3 regions of the Pseudarthrobacter sp. MOO14 genome follow, and region 2 is predicted to be linked to each of the others. Evidence: riboswitches for the same ligand, from Rfam matches in the RefSeq annotation. Region 2 holds a riboswitch; each other region holds the start of a gene.
The links. A riboswitch is a leader RNA that binds a small molecule or an ion and turns the genes downstream of it on or off. The one in region 2 is predicted to bind cyclic di-AMP.

Region 1: it holds a riboswitch for cyclic di-AMP, as region 2 does, so the genes downstream of both, AC4EEV_RS01865 (C40 family peptidase) here and AC4EEV_RS15345 (M23 family metallopeptidase) in region 2, are expected to answer to the same signal.
Region 3: it holds a riboswitch for cyclic di-AMP, as region 2 does, so the genes downstream of both, AC4EEV_RS10970 (glycoside hydrolase family 16 protein) here and AC4EEV_RS15345 (M23 family metallopeptidase) in region 2, are expected to answer to the same signal.

The regions. Positions count from the first base shown of each region.
Region 1 is NZ_CM177849.1:404,769-412,563, reverse strand. It holds gene AC4EEV_RS01890 (DUF4389 domain-containing protein) at 1-124, opposite strand, end outside; gene AC4EEV_RS01885 (universal stress protein) at 187-1,053, opposite strand; gene AC4EEV_RS01880 (AI-2E family transporter) at 1,165-2,304, opposite strand; gene AC4EEV_RS01875 (mycothiol transferase) at 2,491-3,015, shown strand; gene AC4EEV_RS01870 (protein adenylyltransferase SelO) at 3,066-4,532, shown strand; gene AC4EEV_RS01865 (C40 family peptidase) at 4,611-5,447, opposite strand; cyclic di-AMP (ydaO/yuaA leader) riboswitch at 5,451-5,623, opposite strand; gene AC4EEV_RS01860 (coiled-coil domain-containing protein) at 5,877-7,190, shown strand; gene AC4EEV_RS01855 (TraR/DksA family transcriptional regulator) at 7,212-7,571, shown strand; gene AC4EEV_RS01850 (DNA alkylation repair protein) at 7,568-7,795, shown strand, end outside.
Region 2 is NZ_CM177849.1:3,281,186-3,288,980, forward strand. It holds gene AC4EEV_RS15315 (helicase-associated domain-containing protein) at 1-1,516, opposite strand, end outside; gene AC4EEV_RS15320 (hypothetical protein) at 1,527-1,760, opposite strand; gene AC4EEV_RS15325 (cold-shock protein) at 1,984-2,367, shown strand; gene AC4EEV_RS15330 (DUF3027 domain-containing protein) at 2,374-2,877, shown strand; gene serC (phosphoserine transaminase) at 2,953-4,083, opposite strand; gene AC4EEV_RS15340 (iron-dependent transcriptional repressor DtxR) at 4,356-5,057, shown strand; cyclic di-AMP (ydaO/yuaA leader) riboswitch at 5,176-5,406, shown strand; gene AC4EEV_RS15345 (M23 family metallopeptidase) at 5,419-6,240, shown strand; cyclic di-AMP (ydaO/yuaA leader) riboswitch at 6,369-6,550, shown strand; gene AC4EEV_RS15350 (C40 family peptidase) at 6,621-7,298, shown strand; gene AC4EEV_RS15355 (NlpC/P60 family protein) at 7,461-7,795, shown strand, end outside.
Region 3 is NZ_CM177849.1:2,332,061-2,339,855, forward strand. It holds gene AC4EEV_RS10940 (PhzF family phenazine biosynthesis protein) at 1-245, opposite strand, end outside; gene AC4EEV_RS10945 (YdcF family protein) at 287-1,291, opposite strand; gene rplI (50S ribosomal protein L9) at 1,464-1,916, opposite strand; gene rpsR (30S ribosomal protein S18) at 1,934-2,173, opposite strand; gene AC4EEV_RS10960 (single-stranded DNA-binding protein) at 2,300-2,875, opposite strand; gene rpsF (30S ribosomal protein S6) at 2,947-3,252, opposite strand; cyclic di-AMP (ydaO/yuaA leader) riboswitch at 3,623-3,792, shown strand; gene AC4EEV_RS10970 (glycoside hydrolase family 16 protein) at 3,878-4,897, shown strand; gene AC4EEV_RS10975 (glycosyltransferase) at 5,029-6,219, shown strand; gene AC4EEV_RS10980 (lipopolysaccharide biosynthesis protein) at 6,216-7,703, shown strand; gene AC4EEV_RS10985 (aminoglycoside phosphotransferase family protein) at 7,782-7,795, opposite strand, start outside.

The DNA of each region.
Region 1 (7,795 bases), 1.5 Mb from region 2:
GGAATCCGTCTCCCTGGATCGACCCCACCGCGGAAGCCACGGCGCCTCCCGCCAGTGCTGCAAGGCCCGGGAGTGCCAGCAGGATCCCAAGGATCAGCATGATGATTGCGGCGGGTTTTTTCATGGCGCCGGACCTTCCGGGTGGGGTCATGGACAGGTGGGGAAGAAGACCTGCAGGCTCTGCGGCTAGATGGTGTCCTTCATGGCCTGGGTCCGGGTAATGATGGTGGGGCAAGGAAGGTGCTTCAGCACGCCATGGGCGGTGGAACCAAGGAGCAGGCGCTTGAAGGCGCCCCGTCCGCGGCTGCCCACCACCAGGAGGCGGGCCCCTGCGGCGGCGTCGACCAGGGCGTCCACCGGGCCCTTGTCCGATACAAGGCGCTGGTGCACCGTCAGGTCGGGGTAGTCTTCCTTGAGCCCCGCGACGGTTTCGGAGAGGACAACGCGTTCCTCATCGACGATCAGGTCAGCGAGGGCGCCGGGTGTCAGGCCGGCATCGACGACCGGATTCGGGACGTTAACGGCGTAGACGACCGTGAGTTCGTCGCCATTGCGGTCTGCTTCGGCAGCGGCGAACGCGACAGCCTGGGTCGATTCCGCCGACCCATCCACGCCCACCACGACGCCCGTCCTGCCCTCAAGGTCCTGGGTTCCGATAACGGCGACCGGGACTTTCGCCGCGGTGGCAACCTGGAGCGCCCGGTCGGCCAGGGTGCCGCCGAGGTGTCCGCTCCCGGAGCCGATGACCATCATGGAGGCCTTCTTGGAGTATTTGGCCAACGATCCGCCCACGCTCCCGGTGAGCATTTCCGTGGCGGGCGTGATCGGGACGGATCCTTCAAGGCGCGCGGCGGCGGTCTTCAGGAGTTCCTCGCCAGCGTGCTGCAGGGTCCCGAACCAGGGGTAGGGCTCGGCGATCCACCGGTCATCGACGACGTGGAGGATCACCAGGGGCAGCTTGGCGTCGTGTGCACGACGGGCAGCCCACAAGACTGCGGCCTGGCTTTGTGCTGAATCGTTGGTGCCCACGGCGATGGGTTTCTGGGATGACATGGCCGCACTTCCTGCTTGTCGTGAAAGGGTCTTCCTGCCCTTCAAGACTGGCCCCCGCCCCACCGGCACTCTAGGGCCTAAAGTCACCGAAGCAGGCGTGCAGGAGGGCCGCTAGGCCGAAGGTGCCGGTGGATCGCCGGCCGTTGCTTTGCGTCCGGACAGCGTCCTGTAGATGGTCCATCCGACGGCGGCCAGCGGGACTGCGAGCAGCGCCCCGACCACGCCGGCCAAGGTGGCCCCGGCCGTCAGCGCCAGGATGATGACCAGCCCGTGGATCCGCAGGACCCGGCCCATGAAGACAGGCTGCAGGATGTGGTGTTCGAACTGGTTGGCAGCCACCAGGATGATCAGCACGATGAGCGCCGGTACCGGCCCGTTTTCCACCAGGGCTACCAGTACGGCGAGGCTGCCGGCGGTGGTTGCCCCGATGATCGGAATGAACCCGCCCAGGAAGACCACGGCGGCCAGCGGCACGGCCAGGGGGACCCGAAGGATGAGCAGCCCCACCAGCACCAGGATCGCATCGATAGCGGCAATGATGAGGGTGCCCCGGACGTAGCCGCCGAGCACCAGGAGGCTGCGTTCCGCGGCCAACTGTGCTTTTCCTTGATGGTTGCCGGGAAGGAACCCGATCAGGAACGACCGGATCCTCTCGCCGTCCTTGAGGAAGAAGAAAAGGATGACGGCCGTCAGGACCGTGCCGGCAGCTATCTCCCCGGCGGTCCTGAGTCCGGTCAGCGCATCGGCTCCCAGGGTTCCGCCGGCAAGGAACTTCTGGAATTCGTTGCGGGCCGCGTCGATTTGCGCGCCGGTCAGTGCGACGGGTCCCGTGGTGATGAATTGCTGCAGTTGGCCAATCCCTGCTTCCGCCCGTGCTGCCAGAACCGGGGCCTGCTGGCGGACCAGTGCAACGATGCCGCCCACCACTCCGGCCGCGACGGCGATGATCACCAGGAAGGATGACAGCACGGCCAGCGACCGGGGGAACCCGCGGGCGGCGAGCCACCGCACGGCGGGAGCCATTGCCGACGCCAGGATCAGGGCGACCAGCACGGGTACGGTCACCAGCGGAACCCGGGTGGCGGCCACCACGGCCACCCAGGCGAGCGCCAGCAGCGAGAGCGCCTGGACGGCCCTGATGCTGGCCCTGCCCAAACCATCCGCCCAGAGCGCTGACATCCTTGCCGCGGGGGACTGGGGCCGGGACGGTTCTGCCCCGTGACTGTCCGGGGATACATTGCTGCGTTCCATCGGTTCTCCTTGCTTGCGGTCAACGCCCGGCCCACGACATGATGCACCTTGGTTACCTTGTACCCCGCGTCCCCCTCAAAGTCGAAACAAGCGCACGTGTTGACTGGGGCCGCCTGTTCACAGGCATGACGTTTACTCAGTAACCTTATTGTTCCCCGACCGGGCAACCCGAAAGGCGCCAGATCCATGGATTCCAAAGAATTGCTCCTTGAGTCCTTTGGCCGCCTCCCGGGCCTGGTCCGGCAGGTGCTCGACGGGCTCGACGAGGAACAGCTCCAGCACCGCCCCTCCGGCCGCGGCAACTCCATCGCCTGGCTGGTGTGGCACCTGGGGAGGGTGGAGGATGCGCAGGTCGCCTCCGCCTCGGAGTTGGAACAGGTCTGGACGTCGGAAGGCTTCGTGTCGCGTTTTGGCCTCCCGCTGGCGGAAGGCGACACGGGCTATGGCCACTCCAGCGGCCAGGTGGATGCTGTCCGGGCATCCGGTGAGCTCCTGCTTGAGTACTGTGAAGCAGTCCACCGGCAGACCACGAAGGTCCTCGAAAGCCTGGAAGAACAGGACCTGGACCGCGTGGCGGACTGGCGCTGGGATCCGCCGGTGACCCTTGGGGTGCGGCTTGTCAGCATTCTGGGGGACTGCCTCCAGCATGCCGGCCAGGCGGCCTATGCCAAGGGGCTGGATGATGCAGGGGCCAGCGGCGGCAGGGCCTGAAACTCTCCGTGCAGGAGGGGCGGGCGGCACCACGGCGATAGGGTTAACCCATGACGGCAGCAGCTGAATCCACGGTCACCTTCGACGGCCGCTTCGCCCGTGAACTGGCGGAACTTGCCGTTCCCTGGCAGGCCGAGGAAGCTCCGGATCCCGAACTCCTGGTCCTGAATGAAAAGCTCGCAGCAGGCCTGGGCCTTGACCCGCAATACCTCCACGGTCCCGAAGGGGTGCGCCTCCTCGTGGGCAACCACGTTCCCGCCGGTGCCACCCCGGTGGCGCAGGCTTACGCGGGCCACCAGTTCGGCGGCTACTCCCCATTGCTCGGCGACGGACGCGCGCTCCTGCTGGGGGAAGTCACGGACCGCGCCGGCCGCCTGCTGGACATCCACCTCAAAGGCTCGGGGCGCACCCCCTTCGCCCGCGCCGGGGACGGCCGGGCCGTCGTCGGGCCAATGCTGCGCGAGTACGTTGTCAGTGAGGCCATGCACGCCCTGGGTATTCCCACCACGCGCTCCCTCGCCGTCGTGGCGACGGGGCGGCAGGTCCGGCGCGAGGGCATGCTGCCCGGTGCTGTCCTGGCACGGGTGGCCAGCAGCCACTTGAGGGTTGGGAGTTTCCAGTACGCACGGGCCACGGAGAACATGGACCTGCTCAAGCGGCTGGCTGACCACGCCATCAGCAGGCACTATCCGGACGCTGCAGTCGCCCCAAACCCCTATCTGGCACTGTTTGCGTCCGTCTGTTCCGCCCAGGCCGGGCTGGTGGCCCGGTGGATGCTGGCGGGATTCGTGCACGGGGTCATGAATACGGACAACATGACCATCTCAGGGGAAACCATTGATTACGGCCCGTGTGCGTTCCTGGATGCCTTCGATCCCGCCGCCGTGTTCAGTTCCATCGATGTCAGTGGCCGTTACGCCTACGCCAACCAGCCAGTCGTTGCCGAATGGAACCTTGCCCGCCTTGCCGAGGCAATGCTGCCGCTCGTTGACGAAGACGAGGACAAGGCTGTTGCTGCAGCGGTGGAGGTGCTCGGTGGATTCCGTGGACAGTACAGCACGGCGTGGACGGGCGGCATGAAAACCAAACTGGGTCTTGCCGCTGGAAACGCCAGCGACGACGCCTTGTCCAGCCTTATTGACGATGTGGTGGCCATCCTCAAGGACGGCCCGGTGGATTACACCCTGTTCTTCCGTAACCTTGGCAGGGCGGCCCGCGGCGACCTGCGCCCGGTGCGCGGCATGGTGATGGATTTGGCCGGCTTCGACGCCTGGTCGGAGCGGTGGTTGGCGCTGCAACCCGACGCAGGGCTGATGGACAGCGTCAACCCGGCGTACATTCCACGGAACCATCTGGTGGAGGAAGCCCTCGCCGCCGGCACGGAGGGAGATCCTGCCCCGTTGCAGCGCCTGCTTCAGGCCGTGACCGATCCTTTCACCGAGCGGGCCGGGCTGGAACGCTACATGGACGGTGCCCCGGCGGACTTCGGGACCTATACGACCTTTTGCGGGACCTGATCCGACGACAACAGGAGGGTGCCAACCGGAGACCCGGCTGCCACCCTCCTGTTGGGAGCAGGCTTTACTGCGCGAAGACTAGGCGACGCGGACCACTGAGTAGCCGCTGAGCCAGCTGATGGAGTGCACCTGCGTGGTGTAGCCGTTGACGCCGCCACTCACAACCTGGCCGTTGCCGGCGTAAACGCCCACGTGGCCCGAGGTGATGATGAGGTCGCCGGGTGCCGGGCTCCCGACCACGCTGCCGTACTGGAAGAACTGCGTGGGAGCCAGGTCGCCGACGCTCTTGCCGACGGAGCGCAGGGCCTTTTCAACCATGGCGGTGCAGTCCTGGCTCACGCCGACCTGGCCGTAGGCGGAGGCCAGGATGGCAGCACCGGTCCCGCTGCCGGTGGTGGACGCCACCGGCGTTGCTGATGCGTAGGACATGTTCATGCCGGTGTTCGCCGGTGCGGTGGCGGCTGCCGCCTGGACGGGGGCCGCTGCCGGCGCCGGGGCAGGTGCTGCCACGTAGCCGGCGCCGGGGATCTGGATCTGGTCACCGGGGTAGATGATGGACGACAATCCCAGGCCGTTGGCAGCCAGGACGTCATTGAGGCTGACACCGTACGCGGCCGAAATCGCGCCGAGGGTGTCCCCGGAAACGACGGTGTGGACGGTTGCTGCCGCGGCTGCCGGAGCAGTTGCAGGAGCTGCGGCGGCCTGGACGCTGGCCTGCTCAGTGGTGTCCGCGCCCGTCACGCCCGCATGGGCCGGGGCGCCGACGCCGAACGCGATGCCGGACGCGGCGGCAACAGCGAGGGCCGGACGGCCAAACGAACGGGCCTGTGATTTGGCCGTCACGGCGAGTCCCTCGAGCGCAATGGAGCGGGCCGGGGTCGCGCGGTGGCGGGCAGTGCTGAGATTCTTTGACACGATTGATCGCCTCTCCCATGCCTGCGGGGTGAGCTGTCGGGTTCGGGTTGGAGATACCCGGCCGAACATATCTCCGCGGTGGGCGGAGGAGCTGTCCGACTTAACCCCAAGACCTGAAAGGTCGTGGAAACTTGGTTCCCCCGTCCCTGCCAGCATGAATGCGGTTGAATCCCGGTATCAGCGGCAGGGCTCGGCAAACTGATGGGAGTGTCCCGTTTGGGGAGGGACACCAGAAGACCATAACCCGCCGACCCTCCCATTGTCACGTTTAGATAACATGCGAGGTTCTTCTCTCGTATTCAACCAACGATTGGATGGGTCCGATCCACCCACGCCGGGCTCCCGCCGGTCCGGCACCGGACCAAACGGGTAACAAAGCAGGCACGGCCGCCTTTCCGCTCCGGCGTGCCGCCGGTATGCTTCGGGACTATGCCCCTGTTCGTGACCATGCCCACGTCCCCACTGGTGGGGGGACTGCTCGCCATCGCAGTGGCAGCGGCCACGGTCCTGCCTGCCACGGCAGACGAGCCTGCACCTCCCGGTGGGTATCCGTCCTGGGCTGACGTGCAGCAGGCGCAGTCTTCCGAGGCAGCGAAAGCGGCAGAGATCACCACCATCAATGGGCTCCTGGACGGCCTCCAGACCCAGGCTGAAGCCGCCGGCAACACGGCGGTCCGGGCAGCGGCCGACTACGCCGCAGCCGACGCCGGGCTGCAAGCGGCATCGGTAAGGCTGGATTCATTGTCCGCCCAGGCTGCCCGCGCCAACGACGAACTGGCCCGGCATCGCAAGGAAATCGGAGCGCTTGCCGTCCAGGCGTACAAGACGGGCGGGACCAATACCGGATTCTTCGTGGCCCTTGATGCCCTGCGGAACAACAGCGTCCAAGGGCTCAACCTCGTCCAGCTGGTGGGCGACAAGACTGCTGCTCTGGTGGAGAAAGCTGCGGCTGCCGGAAAAGTTGCCGCATCCCTGGCAGAGCAGGAAAAAGTGGCCCGCACTGAGCGGGAACGACTGTCCGGGGAAGCAAAAGCCAAACTGGACGCAGCCCGCTCCGCCCAGGACGCGCTTGCCCGGCAGGTAAATGACGAACAGCAGCACAGCACCGAACTGACCGCCCAGCTGGCCTCGCTGAAGGGAACGACGGCGGCACTTGAGGGGGAGTATCGCCAGGGCCAGGCGGCGCTGGCTGCCTATGAAGCGGCCCAGGAGGCCAAGCGCGCCGCTGCGGCGGAGCAGGCCCGCCGGCAGGCCGAAGCCGCGGCGCAGGCTGCCGCGGCCGCAGCCCGGCAGCCCAAACCCGCGGCTGCAGCTCCGGCCGGCAACGCGGCGGTACCGGCCCCGCCGGCCGACCCGGTTCCCGGCAGTCCGCCGCAGCCTGCCGTGCCCGGCCCGCCGCCCGTCGTCGTTCCCTCCGTCCCGGGCGGTGCCGTCAATGATCCTGCCGGCGCCAAGGCCTATGCCTCGGGACGCCTGGGTGCCCTCGGCTGGGGCGCCGACCAGTTCCAGTGCCTGTCCCAGCTGTGGACCAAGGAATCCGGCTGGCTGACCACGGCCACGAATGCCTCATCCGGGGCCCATGGCATAGCCCAGGCCCTGCCGCCGGGAAAGTACGCCAGCGCCGGAAGCGACTGGCTGACGAGTTACCGGACGCAGATTGACTGGGGGCTCGGCTACATCCGCGACCGCTACGGGTCCCCGTGCGGCGCCTGGAGCCATTCCGTCGCCCTGAACTGGTACTGACTGACGCGCTAGGCTTTCCGCATGCCAGATTTCGGACGGTTCAGGGTGCTGCTCGAAGAGGAGCGGGCCCGGAGGTTGGCCCTGTTGCCGGCGCTGCGGGCTGATATCGACGCGGCCAACGCGGCCCGGCAGGACTCCAACGTCGATGACGAACATGATCCCGAGGGCGCCACGATCGCCTTCGAACTGTCGCAGGCGTCGGCATTGTTGAAGCAGAGTTCAGCCGGGCTGGACCAGGTGGAGGCAGCCCTGGAGCGGCTGGCCAACGGCACCTATGGAACCTGTGCGGTCTGCGGCGAGCCCATCGCGGCCGGCAGGCTCGAGGCGCGGCCTTGGACCCCATTCTGTATCCTTCATGCCTCTGCGGGGCGGGGGCGGTGACCGAGGTGCCCGACGTCGCGGCTGCTGCTGAATTTATCGACCGGACCCTTCGGAACGAGGGTGCCTGGTACCGGGCCGACGAGGTGGGCTACCGGCTGGGCGGAGCCCTGGCCTCCTACGGGTCTTCGATCGGCGCAGTCCGCGGCACAGTCCGGGACGCCCTTCGGAAGTTCAAGGACATGGGCCATGACACCACGGTCATGCTGGCCTCCGCCCTGTGGGGC
Region 2 (7,795 bases):
GGCCCAGCAGTTCGGCCTCTGCCAGGACGCCGCGGATCAGGGAACTGAACCGCCTTGCCATCCGGGGCTGTGACCATTCCGCCCGCTGGAGGACCGCGGCGGCATCGAGTACCGGGGCGGCGCCGTCCGGGGCGGATGCCTCGCACGTGAGTTCATGCAGGATTTCCAGGATGCGTTTACGGACCACCGGGGCATCGGGCCGCTGCGCTCCGGCGGACAACGCGGCGATGGTGGTGCCGGACGCGGGCCGGGCAGCAGGTGTGCCGGGCGAGGTACTGACCGGTTGGCCCACCATCGAGGGGACGCGCTCGCTGGCCAGCCAGGCGTTGACCAGCCACAGCCATTGTTCCTGCCTCGGCAGGAGGAGCCACTCGAGCTGGGGCGGCTGCACCCAGCACGACGAGTCGACGTCGAGGCGGATCAGGCCTGCCAGGCCACACAGTTCAAGAAGCCGCCCCACCGCGCCCTGGTCGATCCGCAGCTGTTCGGAGAGCCGGCGCATTTCGCGTACCCCCACCCCGCCGCTGCGCAAGGTGGCCAGCGGCTGGTCCCGGACGGCATGCAGCAGTTCGGAGACGAGCCTCAGGGTCTCCGAAATCGCGCTCAGGGCCGCGTTCCTTCGCAGCGCTGCGGTGGTCCGGCCGAGCTCGGGGACAGGCGGCGCAAGGGTGAAGTCGTCGATGATGGCACCGCCGCGGAGCGCCAGCCCCACGCTGTGCGGCAATTCGACGTGCGCGGCGTCGAGCGGGACCAGCAGGCCGCGGGCAAGGAGCCAGTCCACCGGGCCGACGTCGGCCGGTTCCGTCAGGACCGAGGCTTTCCGTTGCGCCTGGGGGACGGCACCCATGGCCCAGTTCCGGAACCTGGCGAGCAGCGCCGTCGTCCGTTCCGGGGCTCCGGCGAGGATGTCCCGCAGCCCCTCCGGAGATGATGTCCAGTGCTGGAGGGCCAGTGCCGCGTCCATGGGGGTCGTGGCCTCGTGGACGGCGAAGCCGCTGCGGTGCAGTTCGGCAACCAGCGGTACTGCCCGTTGGGCGAACGCCGGCTGCAGGCGCACCAGTTCCGTGTAGCTGCGGCCCAGTCCGGCCGGGTAGATTCCCACCACGTCCTTCAGGGCGCCCGCCGGGAGGTAGAAGACATGTCCGGACGCTGCGGGCGGGGAGCCGTGCGGTGGTGCGGCCGGGTGCACCAAGGCAAGTTCCTGCAAGGTGCCAAGGATCTGTTGAATGGTGGCCAGGGACGAACCCCGGACCAGTTTTTGCAGGCTTTCCGCGGACGCGCTGTGGCCGGTGTCGGTGTTGGTGCACAGGTGCAGGGTTTCGAGCACCTGCATCTGGGGCCGGTTGAGCCGTTCAAGGGCCCGCTGGACGCTGACCCGGGAGCTCGCCCGGGCTGCGAGTGCCGCGAAATCCGGCACCGAGGGGGAGATCAGGTCCGGCCGCGCGGCGAACAGTGCCCGCAACGAATCGTCGCTGCGTGCCTCCAGGTCCTTGCCGAGCGCACGAATGAGGGACATCAGTCCAACGTTACCGCGGCTCCCGCCTTCCCGCCCGCCGCCGGGCGGCCACGCCATCGAGGACCAGCAGGAGCATCAGGATGAAGGCCACCGGGAGGCCGTACAGCGCTGAGTACGTGACCCAGGTGGGAGCGACGGACCCCGCGAAGGCAAGCGCCATGACCGTTCCCACCGCTACCAGGGAAAGCAGGGCAATAACAGCTGCAAGCACCATCAGGGGCCGGCGGAAACGCAAGGGTGTCATAGAGGTAACGCTACAGCGGCGTCCGGCGTGCCGCTAAAGCCCCGGGCTTGCGCCCGGGGCGGAACAGTACGGCCGGAAGCATGATTAGGGCATGCGGCAGGATAACCTTGAAGCATACAGACCAACACGGTTTGCAGGGGCCATACCTTGAACCCGCACAACAATGCGGACGCGGTGGCACCTGGCCGTGTCTCATGACAGCAGAACGAAGAAGGTTGATTACGTGCCTACCGGCAAGGTCAAGTGGTATGACAAGGACAAGGGCTTTGGATTCCTCGCGGGCGAGGACGGCCAGGAGGTCTTCCTGCCCAAGTCGTCGTTGCCCGAGGGTGTAACGGAGCTCAAAGCCGGCACCCGCGTGGAGTTTGGCGTCGCGGACGGCCGCAAGGGCGCCCAGGCACTGGGCCTGCGGGTGCTGGACAAGACCCCGTCCATTGCCAAAGCAAAGCGTCCCAGCGCCAAGGACCTCGCGCCGCTGGTCCAGGACCTGGTGACCGTCCTGGACAACCTGTCCGGGACGCTGTCCAAGGGCAAGTATCCGGACGGCAACAAGGGCAAGGCAATCGCGGCCGCCCTGCGCAAGGTTGCCGACGAGCTGGACGTCTAGGCGCCGATGAACCCCCAAGCTGAACAACCGGGCGTGGCTCCACAGGAGCAAGCTGCCAAGGCTGCGCCAAAGCGCAAGGCCGGGGTTCCGGTATGGCGGACGGGCAAGCCTGACGCGTTCCTGGCAGCAGCCGTCGATGTTGCACGGGCCGCGGTTGAGGGCATCACGCCCGCTGCCACCATCGGGCCGCACCTTGGTGCCAAAAGCGAGGGCGACCGGCTGGTCACGCACTTGTTCGAGTCCCGGCTGGCCGGCTACGGCGGCTGGCAGTGGTACGCGGTGCTGACCCGCAACTCCCGCTCCAAGGTGGTTACCGTCGATGAGCTGGGCCTGCTGCCGTCCGAAGAATCGATCCTCGCCCCGGAGTGGGTGCCGTGGGCCGAACGCGTGCGCCCCGAGGACGAGCACCAGCAGGAACCCGAACAAGCCCGCCAGGAAGAGCCGTCCGCAACGGAGCAGGCGCCCGGGGATGAAGAGGATGCCGACGACGACGCGGAGCCAAAAGACTAAGCAAGAATTTTCCGCCACACGCGAAAGGCGCCGTCCAGGGGTTATCCCGGGCGGCGCCTTTCGCGTGTGCCTGGACTACTTGCGGAGCTCGCCCACCACATAGTCGATGCTGGACAGCAGTGCCGAGACGTCGTCGGGCTCGATGGCGACGAAGGTGGCGATGCGCAGCTGGTTGCGGCCCAGCTTCCGGTAGGGCTCGGTGTCCACGATGCCGTTGGCGCGCAGGACCTTCGCCACCGTTGCCGCGTCCACCGACTCGTCAAAGTCGATGGTGGCGATGACGTTGGAGCGCTCCTCCGGGTTGGCCACAAACGGGGTGGCGAACTCCGAGGCGTCAGCCCAACTGTAGATGCGGCCGGCGGAATCGGCGGTGCGGGCAGAGGCGAAGTCCAGGCCGCCGTTGGCGTTCAGCCACTGGACCTGGGCGCCAAGGGTTACCAGGGTGGACAGCGACGGGGTGTTGTACGTCTGGTTCAGCCGTGAATTGTCGATGGCGGTCTGGAGGTCCAGGAAGTCCGGGATCCAGCGGCCGCTTGCCTTGATGGCGGCAGCGCGCTCCAGGGCGGCGGGGGAGAAGAGGCCGAGCCAAAGGCCACCGTCGGAAGCGAAATTCTTTTGCGGGGCGAAGTAGTAAACGTCGCTTTCGGCAATGTCGACGTCCAGGCCGCCGGCAGCGGAGGTTGCGTCCACCAGGACCAGGGCGTCCTTGTCGGCGCCCGGCACCCGCTTGACCGGGGCGGCGACGCCCGTGGAGGTCTCATTCTGTGGCCACGCGTAGACGTCCACGCCCGCCTCCGCCTGCGCTGCAGGACGGGTGCCCGGCTCGGACTTAATGATCGAGGACGCTTCCAGGAACGGCGCCTTGTTGGTGGCGGAGGCAAACTTGGAGCCAAACTCCCCGAAGGACAGGTGCTGCGCCTTCTTGGACACGAGGCCGAAGCCCGCGATGTCCCAGAACGCGGTGGAGCCGCCCACGCCGAGGACCACCTCGTAGCCCTCGGGAGCACGGAAGAACTGGCTGAGTCCTTCGCGTACGGAGCCCACCAGGTTCTTGACCGGAGCCTGCCGGTGGGATGTGCCGAGGATAGTCTTCGACGCAGCGGACAGGGCATCGATCTGTTCCGGCCGGACCTTTGAGGGGCCGGCCCCGAACCGCCCGTCCTGGGGCAGGAGGTTGGCGGGAATCGTGATGCTGGTGTCGCTCACAGGTGCTCCATTCGGCGGGGACGAAAGCTGTGGTCCGGGTGGTGGGTGGCCGGGAGCCGGCCATGGCTGCAGTGCAAACCTTCCCCAATTCTGCCTGAAGCGCGCAGGGTGGCGGGAGCGGGCGGCGCCAATGTCCAGCCAATGAGACGCCGCAGGCGGCAGGCCCTATTCGGACTAAATCAAAATAGGCTAAACTCTTCCCCGGACTACGTCGCGGGAAGAGGCGATACGGTGGGACAACGCAAGGTACTGCGCTCGAGGAGCTGAGCTGGATGACGGATCTGATCGACACTACGGAGATGTACCTCAGGACCATCCTGGAGCTTGAGGAAGAGAACATCGTTGCCCTCCGGGCCCGTATCGCCGAACGCCTGCGCCACTCGGGGCCTACCGTTTCCCAGACCATCGGCCGGATGGAGCGCGATGGCCTGGTCGTCGTCTCCGGTGACAGGCACCTGGAACTGACCGACACCGGCCGCAAGCGTGCCACTGAGGTCATGCGGAAGCACCGGCTGGCCGAGCGCCTGCTGGCCGACGTGATCGGATTGGACTGGGCCTATGTCCATGACGAAGCCTGCCGCTGGGAACACGTTATGAGCGAACGGGTGGAGCGGCGCATCTACGAGATGCTGGACCACCCCACGGAGTCGCCCTACGGAAATCCCATCCCCGGCCTTGCCGCCCTGGGCGGACAGCCCGGACCCGGGTTCGGCGACGGCGCCATCAGCCTGGTGGAGGCAATGAAGGCCTACGGGCCTGAATCGGCAGTGACCATCAGCCGGCTGGCGGAACCGATCCAGGTGGAGCCGGAACTGCTGACCCAGCTCGACGAGGGCGGTATCCGCCCCGGCGCGTCTGTCTCCCTGGAACGCGTCGGTGACTACATTTCTGTACGGGTGGCGGGAATCGAGGGCGCGCTGGAGCTGCCTCCCGAGGTGGCGGCACACGTTTTCGTCGCCGTGAACCAGGCCTGACGCCGCGTTTCCATACCCCACCCGGGGGATTCCACGCAAAGATAACGGAATTGTTACCTAGGGTCTTAAGCCCCTATAGTGGAACCCAGCGTTGATACTTAAGCGTTACCTGATCCGGAGCCGAGCTCTGCCAGCGGGCCAGGTGTACGAGTCGTTACTGGCAGAGGCGGGGGAACCACAACCGGCAGCGGGGGACTGCCTTGGGGTGAAGTCCGTCAGCAGCAAGCCTCTCCAGTGAAGGATTCTTCCGGGAATACCCCTGTGTAGAAGTTTGCCCATGACGGACCGGGTCTTTGATCTCTCTGACCCGAATCCGACAGCTAACTCCGCAGGCTATTCCAGAGAGGAACCCTTCTTGACCATGCAGACCTCCCGGGGCCGCCGTCGCGCGGCGGGCCCCCCTGAGGCACCCCGGGTTGTCGAAGTAGCCGCCGCGGAGCGCCCCCGCGACCCGCAACGGGATGCGCGCCGCCGCCGGGGTCCGTTCCGGCAAATCACCGACTTTGCCGCGGCCAGCGGCATCGGCCAAAAGGCCGGCATCGCCCTCGCCGCCACCGGCCTGGTGCTCACGGTGACCATGCCCGCCACCAGCCCCGTTATGGCGACGGATGCGGCCGGAATCGCGCCCCAGGCCGCCTCCGCAGTCAGCCCCCAGCCCCAGATTTCCGCGGATGTAGGCGCCCAGATCGACTTCAGCCGCTCAGCCGTCGTAACGCAGGCGGACCCCGACGGGAAGCTGAAGCAACTGCTGAGCGCCCAGTCGGCCGGATCGGTAACGCGTGCGGCTTCCGCCGGGACCCTGGCCGCGCCGCTGGCATCCCTCGTGACCGCGTCGCCCTTCGGCTACCGGGTCAGCCCAATCACCGGCGGCACCGGAGATTTCCACCGCGGACAGGACTTCGTGGCACAGTGCGGGACGTCCGTCCTGGCAGCCGCAACAGGAACCGTGACCTTCGCCGGCTGGCACCAGTTCGGCGGTGGAAACCGGGTGGTGATCGACCATGGCAACGGCCTGGAGACCACGTACAACCACCTCTCGTCCTTCAACGTCAAGGTGGGCCAAACGGTCTCCCGCGGCGAAGTCGTGGCGTTGAGCGGGACCACCGGGGCGTCCACCGGCTGCCACCTGCACTTCGAAGTCCAGGTCAACGGCGAAGTGGTCGATCCGATGGGCTGGCTGTAACCGTTTGATTGCGCACTCCCAGATCGCCGTGACCCGCCGTGACCTGAATGTGACATTGAAGCAAAACTGCTGTACCGTCTAACTCGCGTCAACTTTTCCGAAGTTGACGCTCTTGAGTGGATTGCCTAACTCTGCCACCGCTCAAGGTCCGTTCGCATTTCATCGTCTGGCAGGGGCGGGGGAACCAATTTTGGCCTTCTGCGTTCTGGAAGGCCTTGGGGTTAAGTCATGAGCTTCCCAGGAAGCGAAGTGGCCGGGTGACTCCCATCCGAATCCGACAGCTCACCTCGCAGGCATTGGGAGAGGCTACCTTCGTGTCTTCACGCCATAATTCTGCGCGCCACCGTGCGCAAACGGTTCGCGTCAACCCCTTGGACGCCATGTCCAAGGCCGTAAGCGCCAATGCCGGGACCGTGGGCCGCCAGGCTGCCGTTGTGGCAGCGGCTTCAGGCCTCATCCTGAGCATGGGCCTGCCGGCCAACGCCGCGGACACCACTGCCGGCATCTCGGCCTCCACGGAGTCCGGTTCCGCGCAGACCGCCCTTGCTGTCACCGCGGCCCCCACGGCCACCGTTTCCTTCGAGCGTCCGGCGGTCAAGACCACCGCCGCCCCGAAGGTGGAAACCGTGCGCACCCAGTCCACCGCGTCCGCGGACCGCACCGCCACCACTGCCGGCCAGGAGGCGTCCAAGGCCGGACAGGCAGTAGAAGCCGTTTCGTCCGCAGCCACCTCGGGTATCGCCGCGATCGCCTACACCGGCATCGGCCACCCCTACGTCTGGGGCGGCACCACCCCCAACGGCTGGGACTGCTCCGGCTTCGTTCAGTGGGTCTACGCGCAGGCTGGAATCAGCATTCCCCGCACGAACGCGTGGAGCATCATGACCCCCACCTCCACCCCCCAGCCGGGCGACCTCGTGGTCCAGAACGGCGGCGCACACGTCGGCATCTACGTCGGCAACGGCATGATGATCAGCGCGCTCAACCCGTCGCAGGGAACCATGCTCCACTCTCCCGCAGCCACCGGTACTTCCACGTACTACCACCTGAACAAGTAGTTCTTGGGCTCCACGCTCCAAGGGCTATTTCTTTGCCCAAAGCTTTTTCGCTAGAAACCAACATCCCCGTTCGGGACGCGCCGGCGTACCCCCAAGATGCCGGCGCATCCAACCCCCTCGGACAGGCCACCGCGGTCCAGAGGAAAACGAAAGAGAGAACTGATGACGACTCGTGCTACCGCACGGCACCGCGCCGAGGTCACCAAAACCAACTCGATCGCGATCATTGCCAAGGCTGTCAGCGACAACGCCGGCGGCATGGGCCGCCAGGCTGCAGTAATCGCTGCAGCTTCCGGCCTGGTCCTGACCAGCGGCATCGCAGCCAACGCAGCCGACACCAACGTCAAGCGCGACTCGGCTCCGGCATCCGCCATGGAAGTTGAATCCGCCGTCGACGCTCCGATCTCAGCGGCTTCCACCATTGCCATCAGCTTCGAAAAGCCGGCCGTTACCACCACTCCGGCACCGGCTCCCGAGCCCGAGGTTGCGGTGCAGGA
Region 3 (7,795 bases), 950 kb from region 2:
GGGTGCCCCGCGAACGGGAACTCCTCGCTCCCGGTGAAGATCCGGACCTTGTAGTCGGCGCGGGGATCCTCCGCGGGCAAGAGGAAGGTGGTTTCGGAGAGGTTGGTCCAGTTCGCGAAGTGCTGCATTGTTGCCGCGTCAAGACCGTGGGCATCGAGGACGACGGCGAGCGGGTTGCCGCGGTAGGCGTTGCCGGCGAAAACATCCACCTGGTGGAAAGGACGGCTGCTGGGTGTCGGGTTCACCGGAGCAGGTTACCACCGGCCCGCCGGGCGGACTGCCGGTCCTAGGAAGGGAGCAGCGGCAGGGCCATGGCGGCCAACGGAACGGCGGTGAGCACAGCACAAAAGCCCAGGTTGATCCACCGGTAGGTTGCGAGGATGGCGACAAATTCCCGAAGGAAGGCGCTGGGGATAAAGTAGCCCGCCGTCCTGGCCCCGGTGACGTGGGCGCGCAGGCCCGCGCGCCGGGTGAACATGGCCGCGCGAAACACGTGGTAGCTGCTGGTGACCACCGTGACGGGCGCGTCCGGCCGCTCCATCAGCGCGCGCGAAAAGTGCAGGTTCTCCATGGTGGTTGCTGCCCGGTCCTCCACGATGATCCTGTTGGCAGGAACACCCTGCTCCTGCAGGTAGCGGGCCATCGCTGTCCCTTCGGCGAGGAGTTCATCGGCTCCCTGCCCGCCACTGGGAATCAGAGCCCTGATGGACCCGCCATGCTTGCCCCGGTACAGGCGCGCCGCCGCGTCAAGCCGGGCCGCCAGCAGGGGCGGAACCGAGCTGCCGGCCAGGCCGGAACCCAACACCACCACGTATTCGGGATGGCGGCGCGGCGGCAGGTGCGAGTAAATCAGCGAATAGACCAGATAGCTGACGAACACGAAGCCCACGTAGCCGGTCAGCAGGGCAGCCGCCGACGTGAGCGCCCTTAGCGCGGGTACGGCCGTCTGCAGGGCGGCCAGGACAAGGGGAACGGCCACCACGGCCAGCCCTGCCAGCAGGGACAGCAGGTTTGCCAGGCTGCGGCCTTCGCGGCGCAGCATGATGAGGCCGTTGAGGACAAGGAACACGGCCAGGATGGGCACTGAGAGGATGAGCAGGAGGCCCAAGGCCACGGTAATGAGGACAGGGACCGAGTTGTTGGAGTTGTTGCCGGAGACCAGGAGGAGCCCAAGCCAGCCGATGACCGCCCCTGAGACGAGGAAGACTCCGTTCCGCAGGCGCCTCCGGTCGGTCGCAAAGCTGACGGCTGCGGCCAGCAGGAGGATGCAGCTGACGAAGAGGAACGGCAATGCTGGGTGACCTTCCGTGGAAACGGTGGAGTGGTGCAGGCCAGGAACAGCGGCCCGCACCCAAGCCTATGGCGCACGCGGCCGGCCGCTGGAAACCCCGGCAGTGACCTTGCACGCAAATGGCCCCCGCACCGGAATCCCGGGCGGGGGCCACTGAACTGCGGTGGGGAAACTACTTTCCGGCAACGACCTCAAGGTCGATGACAGCGGAAACATCCTCGTGCAGGCGGACGTTGGCCGTGTACGAACCGACAGACTTGATGTGGTTCGGCAGTTCAACGTTGCGCTTGTCGATGGCACCGAGGCCGGCGGCCTCGACTGCGGCAGCGACATCAGCAGGCTTGACGGTGCCGAAGAGACGACCGGACTCGCCGGCCTTCACCTCGAGCTTGACCTTCTTGGAGGACAGAGCCTGGGCCTGCGCCTGTGCAGCTTCAACAGAAGCGTGCGCACGGGCGGCGCGGGCAGCCTTGATGGACTCAACCTGCTTCTCGCCACCCTTGGTCCAGGTCAGGGCGAAGCCGCGGGGCAGCAGGAAGTTACGTGCGTAACCGTCCTTGACCTCGACAACATCGCCAGCAGCACCGAGACCGGTTACTTCGTGGGTCAGAATGAGCTTTGCCATGTTAGTTAATCCCTTCCTTAGCCGCGGCCAGCGCCGGAGTAAGGCAGCAGAGCAACTTCGCGGGCGTTCTTGATTGCCTGGGCGATCTTGCGCTGTTCCTGCACCGTGACGCCAGTGACGCGACGGGCGCGGATCTTTCCGCGGTCGGAGATGAACTTGCGCAGCAATGCTACGTCCTTGTAGTCGATGACAGTGATGTCAGCGGCCTTCAAGGGGTTGGACTTTGGTTTGGGCTTACGGAGTTCAGCCTTAGCCATCGTGGAGCTCCTATTCTAGGGAGCCCGTGGATATTGATCCACGGGATGGTGGTGGTCCGACGGCGGCAAAACCTTGGGTGCCTTGCGGCTCCCGGGCAGTCCCGGCATCGGGCCGTTGTTTGGGTTTTAGAAGGGAGGTTCGGAATCGGGGCCGTTGCCCCAGCCGCCTGCATTGGACACGCCGGGCGTGGCCCAGGGATCGTCCTGTGCAGCCTGCTGGTTGCCGCCGCCCCAGCCTCCACCGGAGTTGCCGCCCTGGTTTCCACCAGGGTTGCCGCCTCCGAAGCCACCGCCGCCGTTGCCGCCGCCGAAGCCGCCCCCACCCTGTCCGCCGGAGCGCTGGGTGCGGTTGACCTTGGCGTTGGCGTAGCGCAGGCTGGGGCCGATTTCGTCGACCTCAAGCTCGATGACGGTGCGCTTTTCGCCTTCTTTTGTTTCGTAGGAACGGCTCTTCAAGCGGCCGGTGACGATCACGCGCATGCCCTTGGTCAGGGATTCGGCGACGTTCTCGGCAGCTTCACGCCAGACCGCGGCGCGGAGGAACAGGGTCTCCCCGTCCTTCCACTCGTTGGACTGGCGATCAAAGGTGCGGGGGGTGGAAGCGATGGTGAAGTTCGCTACTGCGGAACCGGACGGTGTGAACCGCAATTCCGGGTCATTGGTGAGGTTACCGATGACCGTAATGGTGGTCTCGCCTGCCATCTACTGCCTCCTTGTTCGATCCTGGGTGAAGAGTGCGTTCCTGCGGGGTAAAGAATGAATTTTGGTGCTGATTACTCAGCAACAACCTTCTGCTCTTCGGGGCGGGTGATCTTGGTGCGCATGATGGTCTCGTTAAGAGACAGCTGGCGGTCAAGTTCCTTGGCGGTTTCCGGCTTGGCGGTGAAATTCACCACGGCGTAGATACCTTCGGACTTCTTCTTGATCTCGTAAGCCAGACGGCGACGGCCCCAGATGTCAACCTTTTCGATGGTTCCACCATCGTTGGTGATGACGTTCAGGAACTTCTGAAGCGACGGCTCAACGGTACGCTCTTCGACCTCGGGGTCGATGATTACCATCAATTCGTAAGGACGCATATGTGAACCCACCTCCTTTGGGCTAAGCGGTTACGGCATTTCCGTAACAGGAGGTTCATTTGCGATTCCGCGCAGTGCCTTGCCACCAGTACGGAGGCAGGACGCAGCACAGACTTCAATATCCTAGTGCATCTGGACCTGATAGGCGATTCGCGCTTGACTCAAGGCTATCCGCGTGATGTGGCAGGAGCAGCCTGACCGGACACGTATGTGGAAAACGCAGGAGCGTGCCGTTCGGCATTAGACGTCTATGCGGGTGCACCGCGGGACGCCACGCCCACCGCGCCACTTCCGTTACCCAATTGTGATTCCGCAGGGATTTTCGTGTACGGTCTTCGGGTGGGCCGCCCCAGCCGGCCCCAATCCCGGAAGACGCCCAACTCTGCCGCTTCCGCGATCCCTCAGGTTCCAAGGCAGAGGCGGGGGACCCAAGTGTCACGGGCATGGCTCCCGCCTGCCCTCGGGGTGAAGCCGCGATCCGCGGCCGAATGGCAGCATTCGAACCCGACAGCTAACCCCGCCGGCGTTGAGAGGTAAATTCCCCATGCCCGCATCCCGCAAATTGAGCGCCAAACGCGCCCGCCGTCATCAGAATGAGACCCCATCGGCCGGGCTCCGTCAGTTCTTGACATCCAGAGATTCCCGCCGCCTGCCCTTGGCCGCCGGCCTGGCAGCAGCCGTCCTCGGCGCAGCCTCCCTTGGCCTCGGCGTCGCCAACGGCAATGAAGCTGCCGACGTATCCCGGGTGGCCAGCGCCGCCGGGGCCGGCAGCGAGGTACAGGTCCAGCCCACCCCGTCGGCCGCAGTCCAGTCCGCTCCGGCGCCCGCCCCGGCACCGGCAGCCGCACCCGCGCCCGCACCAGAGCAGGCTCCGTCCCAGGCGCCGGCTCCCGCGGCACCCGCCCCGGCACCGGCCGTTGCGGCTCCTGCACCGCAGTCCCCCATCGCCGTGGCACCAGCCTCGGCACCGCTGGCAAACAGCGGGACGCCCATGCCCGCAGGGGTCCCCGGAAACTGGACCATGACCTTCGCTGACGATTTCAACGGTTCAGGCCTGGACAGCGGTAAATGGTCCAACTGCTGGTTCTCCCCCAACTGCGGAACCATGAACAAGGTGGCCACCAGCCCAGCCAACGTCTCCGTGGCCAACGGCAACCTGGCCCTCAGCCTTGCCTCCTCGTCTTCCGGGTCCTTGGTCTCCACGAACCCGAAGGGTGGAGCGGGCACCGGGTACCAGTTCACCACCGGGTATGTCGAGGCCCGCATCAAGTTCCCCGGCAACGCCAACGGTCTCTATAACTGGCCCGCGTTCTGGACCACCGGGCAGTCCTGGCCGGCCACCGGCGAGAACGACATCGCGGAGGTCCTCCAGGGCAAGATGACCGTGAATTACCACTCCGGCTCCGGGTCACACAACCAGGGTGGCGTCGGCGGCAACTGGGCCAACGAATACCACACCTTCGGCTTGCACCGGATGGCCAACTCGTCGGACGTCTACTTCGACGGCGTGAAGGTCAAGTCCTACCCCACGGACGACGGAAACGCCCCGCAGTACATCGTGCTGAACGTCGGCGCTTCATCGACGAACCCGGTGTACGGCCCGCAGTCCCAACTCCTGGTGGACTACGTCCGCGCCTGGCAGTAGCCGGCCACGCGCCCCCTTGGAAAGGGCGACGGCGGGACTTCCCGCCGTCGCCCTTTTTGGCTTCCTGCGGTTCCCCACAAAGTTGCCCAGAGCAACCCTGCCACCCGAGTGTGATCCAGTACACTCTTGCAATGAAGCTCCTGTACGTGACGGAAAGCGTGCCAAACCGGGACCCGCAACTCGGTGATGGAAGCTCCATGATCCCGTACGAAGTGATCCTTCACCTTCCCGCGGATGTTGCCGTCACGCTGCTGACGTTTTCCGGCCCTGTCCCGGTTCCGGCGGAGCTCCGGGCCCGCTGCGAAACCGTCCACGAACTAGCCCCGCGGGACGACCCCGCCGCATTTGTCCGCTCCTTCGGCGGCCTCGCCGGCCTGGGAAAGCACCGGCGCTCCACCCCGTCAGCGCGGGCAGCGGCAGCCACCCTGTCCGGCAGCAGTGAGGCCACCCTCATCCATGGCCCGCACGCCCTCTTCCTTTCGCATCATGTGGCCGGTCCCGTGGTGCTGCAAACGGTGGACCCTTGGTCCATCCGGGCCGCCATGGACACGGATATTGCCCGCTCCCTCCGGCCGGCCTACCGGCTGCGCGAGCACCTCGCCGAACGGGCGGAACGGTCGCTGCCCGCCAGGGCGCGGCTGCTGACCGTCGGGGCACAGGACGCTGAAGCCTGGTCCGCGAAGCTCGGCCGGTCCGTGAAAAGCATCCCCAACGGAACCAGCGTGGCCGCGGGGCCGCGTCCGGACCGGAAGGCGCCGGTGGTTTGCTTCGCGGGCAGCCTCAACTACGCCCCCAACGTGGACAGCGCCACGGTCCTGGCCACCCGTATCGCTCCCCTCGTGTGGCGGGAGGTCCCGGAGGCACGGTTCGTCATCGCCGGGCGGCAACCCACAGCGGCAGTCCAGGCGCTGGCCGGTCCACACATCGAAATCCTGGCCAACGTGCCCTCACTCCCGGATGTCTTCAACGGGGCCGACGTCGCCGTCTTCCCCGACGAACACGGCGTAGGCATCCGAAACTCCGTGCTTGAGGCCCTTGCCGCCGGGCTGCCTGTAGTGGCCTCCCCGGTGGCGGCACGTGAACTTCCGCCGCACCCGCTGCTCACCGTCGAGGCCGGCCAGGACGCGATGGTCCGCAAGGTCGTAGAACATCTCAGGGCACCCCGGCCGCCGCACGTAACCCCCGGCGGCCTACTGGACCAGGCCGCCCGCGCCGTCCGGTCCTGGGACACGGTGGCCGCGGAGTACTTGGCCGAAGTGCGGGCGGCCGTGGCCGCGTCATCCCCTGCCGGGGACTTATCCGGCACGTCAAGGCAACTGTGACCTACGCGCCCGGCGAGCTGGAACGCAGGGGAGTCCGGGGAGCCTTGTGGCAGGGGCTGGCCTTTGCCTCCGGGCGGATCATTGTGCTGGTCACCACCGTGGTGCTGGCCCGGCTCCTCTCTCCTGAAGAGTATGGCCTCGTAGCCCTGGCGCTGGTCCTCATGGCATACGCCGAGACCATCGCCGATGCCGGGGTGGGCCAGGCACTGGTGTATCTGCCCAAAACGAAGGTGATTGCCCGTTCAGCGCTCCTGCTCTCGGTGGCGCTGGGAACCGTACTGGCCCTGGCCGCCGTGCTCGCGGCCGATGCTGTGGAAGACCTCATCGGGCTCGACGGCGTGGCTCCCCTGGTGCAGGTTCTCGGCGTCTCCGTCCTGGCCACGGCCTGCGGCGCCGTTCCGGAAGCGATCATGCGCCGGGACCTGAAGTTCCGGCAACTCACCGCCGCTCCGGTGCTGCGTGCCGCGACCATGGGGACGGTGACCCTGTACCTGGCCTTCACCGGCCACGGCGCGTGGTCGCTCGCCGTCGGAACGGCCGCAGGCTCGGTGGCCTACGCTGCCACCTGCTGGTTCCTGGTCCGCCACGAGGCGCCGTGGCAACTCTGGCGCGTCAGCAGGAGTGCCCTGGGCGAGAACATCCGCTTTGGTGCTCCTGTTGCTGGGAGCACGATGCTGGCCAGGGCGATCTTCGACGTCGACTACCTGGTGATCGGGATCGTCCTGGGGGCCCATGCGCTGGGCCTGTACACGCTCGCCTTCCGGCTCCCGGAGGCCCTGATCCTCAACGTGTTCTTCGTGCTGTCCACCGTCCTGTTTCCGCTGTATACGCAAGTCCGCGGTGACCGGCAGCGACTGCGTGACGGGTACCTGAAAAGCGTCACGGTGCAGGCCCTGTACGGCATCACGGCAGGGGTGGGACTTGCCGTGGTGGCTCCGGTCCTGGTGCCGGTCCTGTTCGGGCAGCAGTGGGAGGAATCAGTGACGCCGCTGGTGTTCCTTGCCCTGTACGCGGCGGCTCGATCGCTGGGCGCCGGAGCGAATGACGTCTATAAAGCCCTGGGCAGGCCGGGGCTTTCCATCTGGATCTCCGTGGTCCGCCTGGTGGTCCTGCTCCCTGCGCTGGTCTTCGCCACGCGCTGGGGCATCGTTGGTGTCGCGTGTGCCCAGATGGTGGTGGCGGTGGTCTTCGCTTTTGGTATGCAGGCCGTAGCCGCCAGGGTCATGGGGACAAGGATGCGCCGCATGCTCCGCGCCGCGGCACCCGGCCTGGCGTGCGGGGCGGCCGTGGCCCTGGTGGGCCTGTTCAACCTGTCACGGCATGCGCTGGGACCGGTGCTGACGCTCGCCGTCATGGTTGTTGCCGGCGTGGGCCTGGTCTACGCTGTCCTGCGGTTCGGCTACCGGGACCTGCACGACGAGATCCTGGGGCTCTTCAAGCGCCGCCACGAACCCTCAGGTCCGGCACGCGACCACGCGTCCTGAGCCCGGCGGTTTCCCAAGGGCCGCTGTCGTTTCCCGGGCGCCGCCGAAAGGCCGGCGTGTCCCGGGCGGCGCCGTTTCCTAGGCGGCTGTGA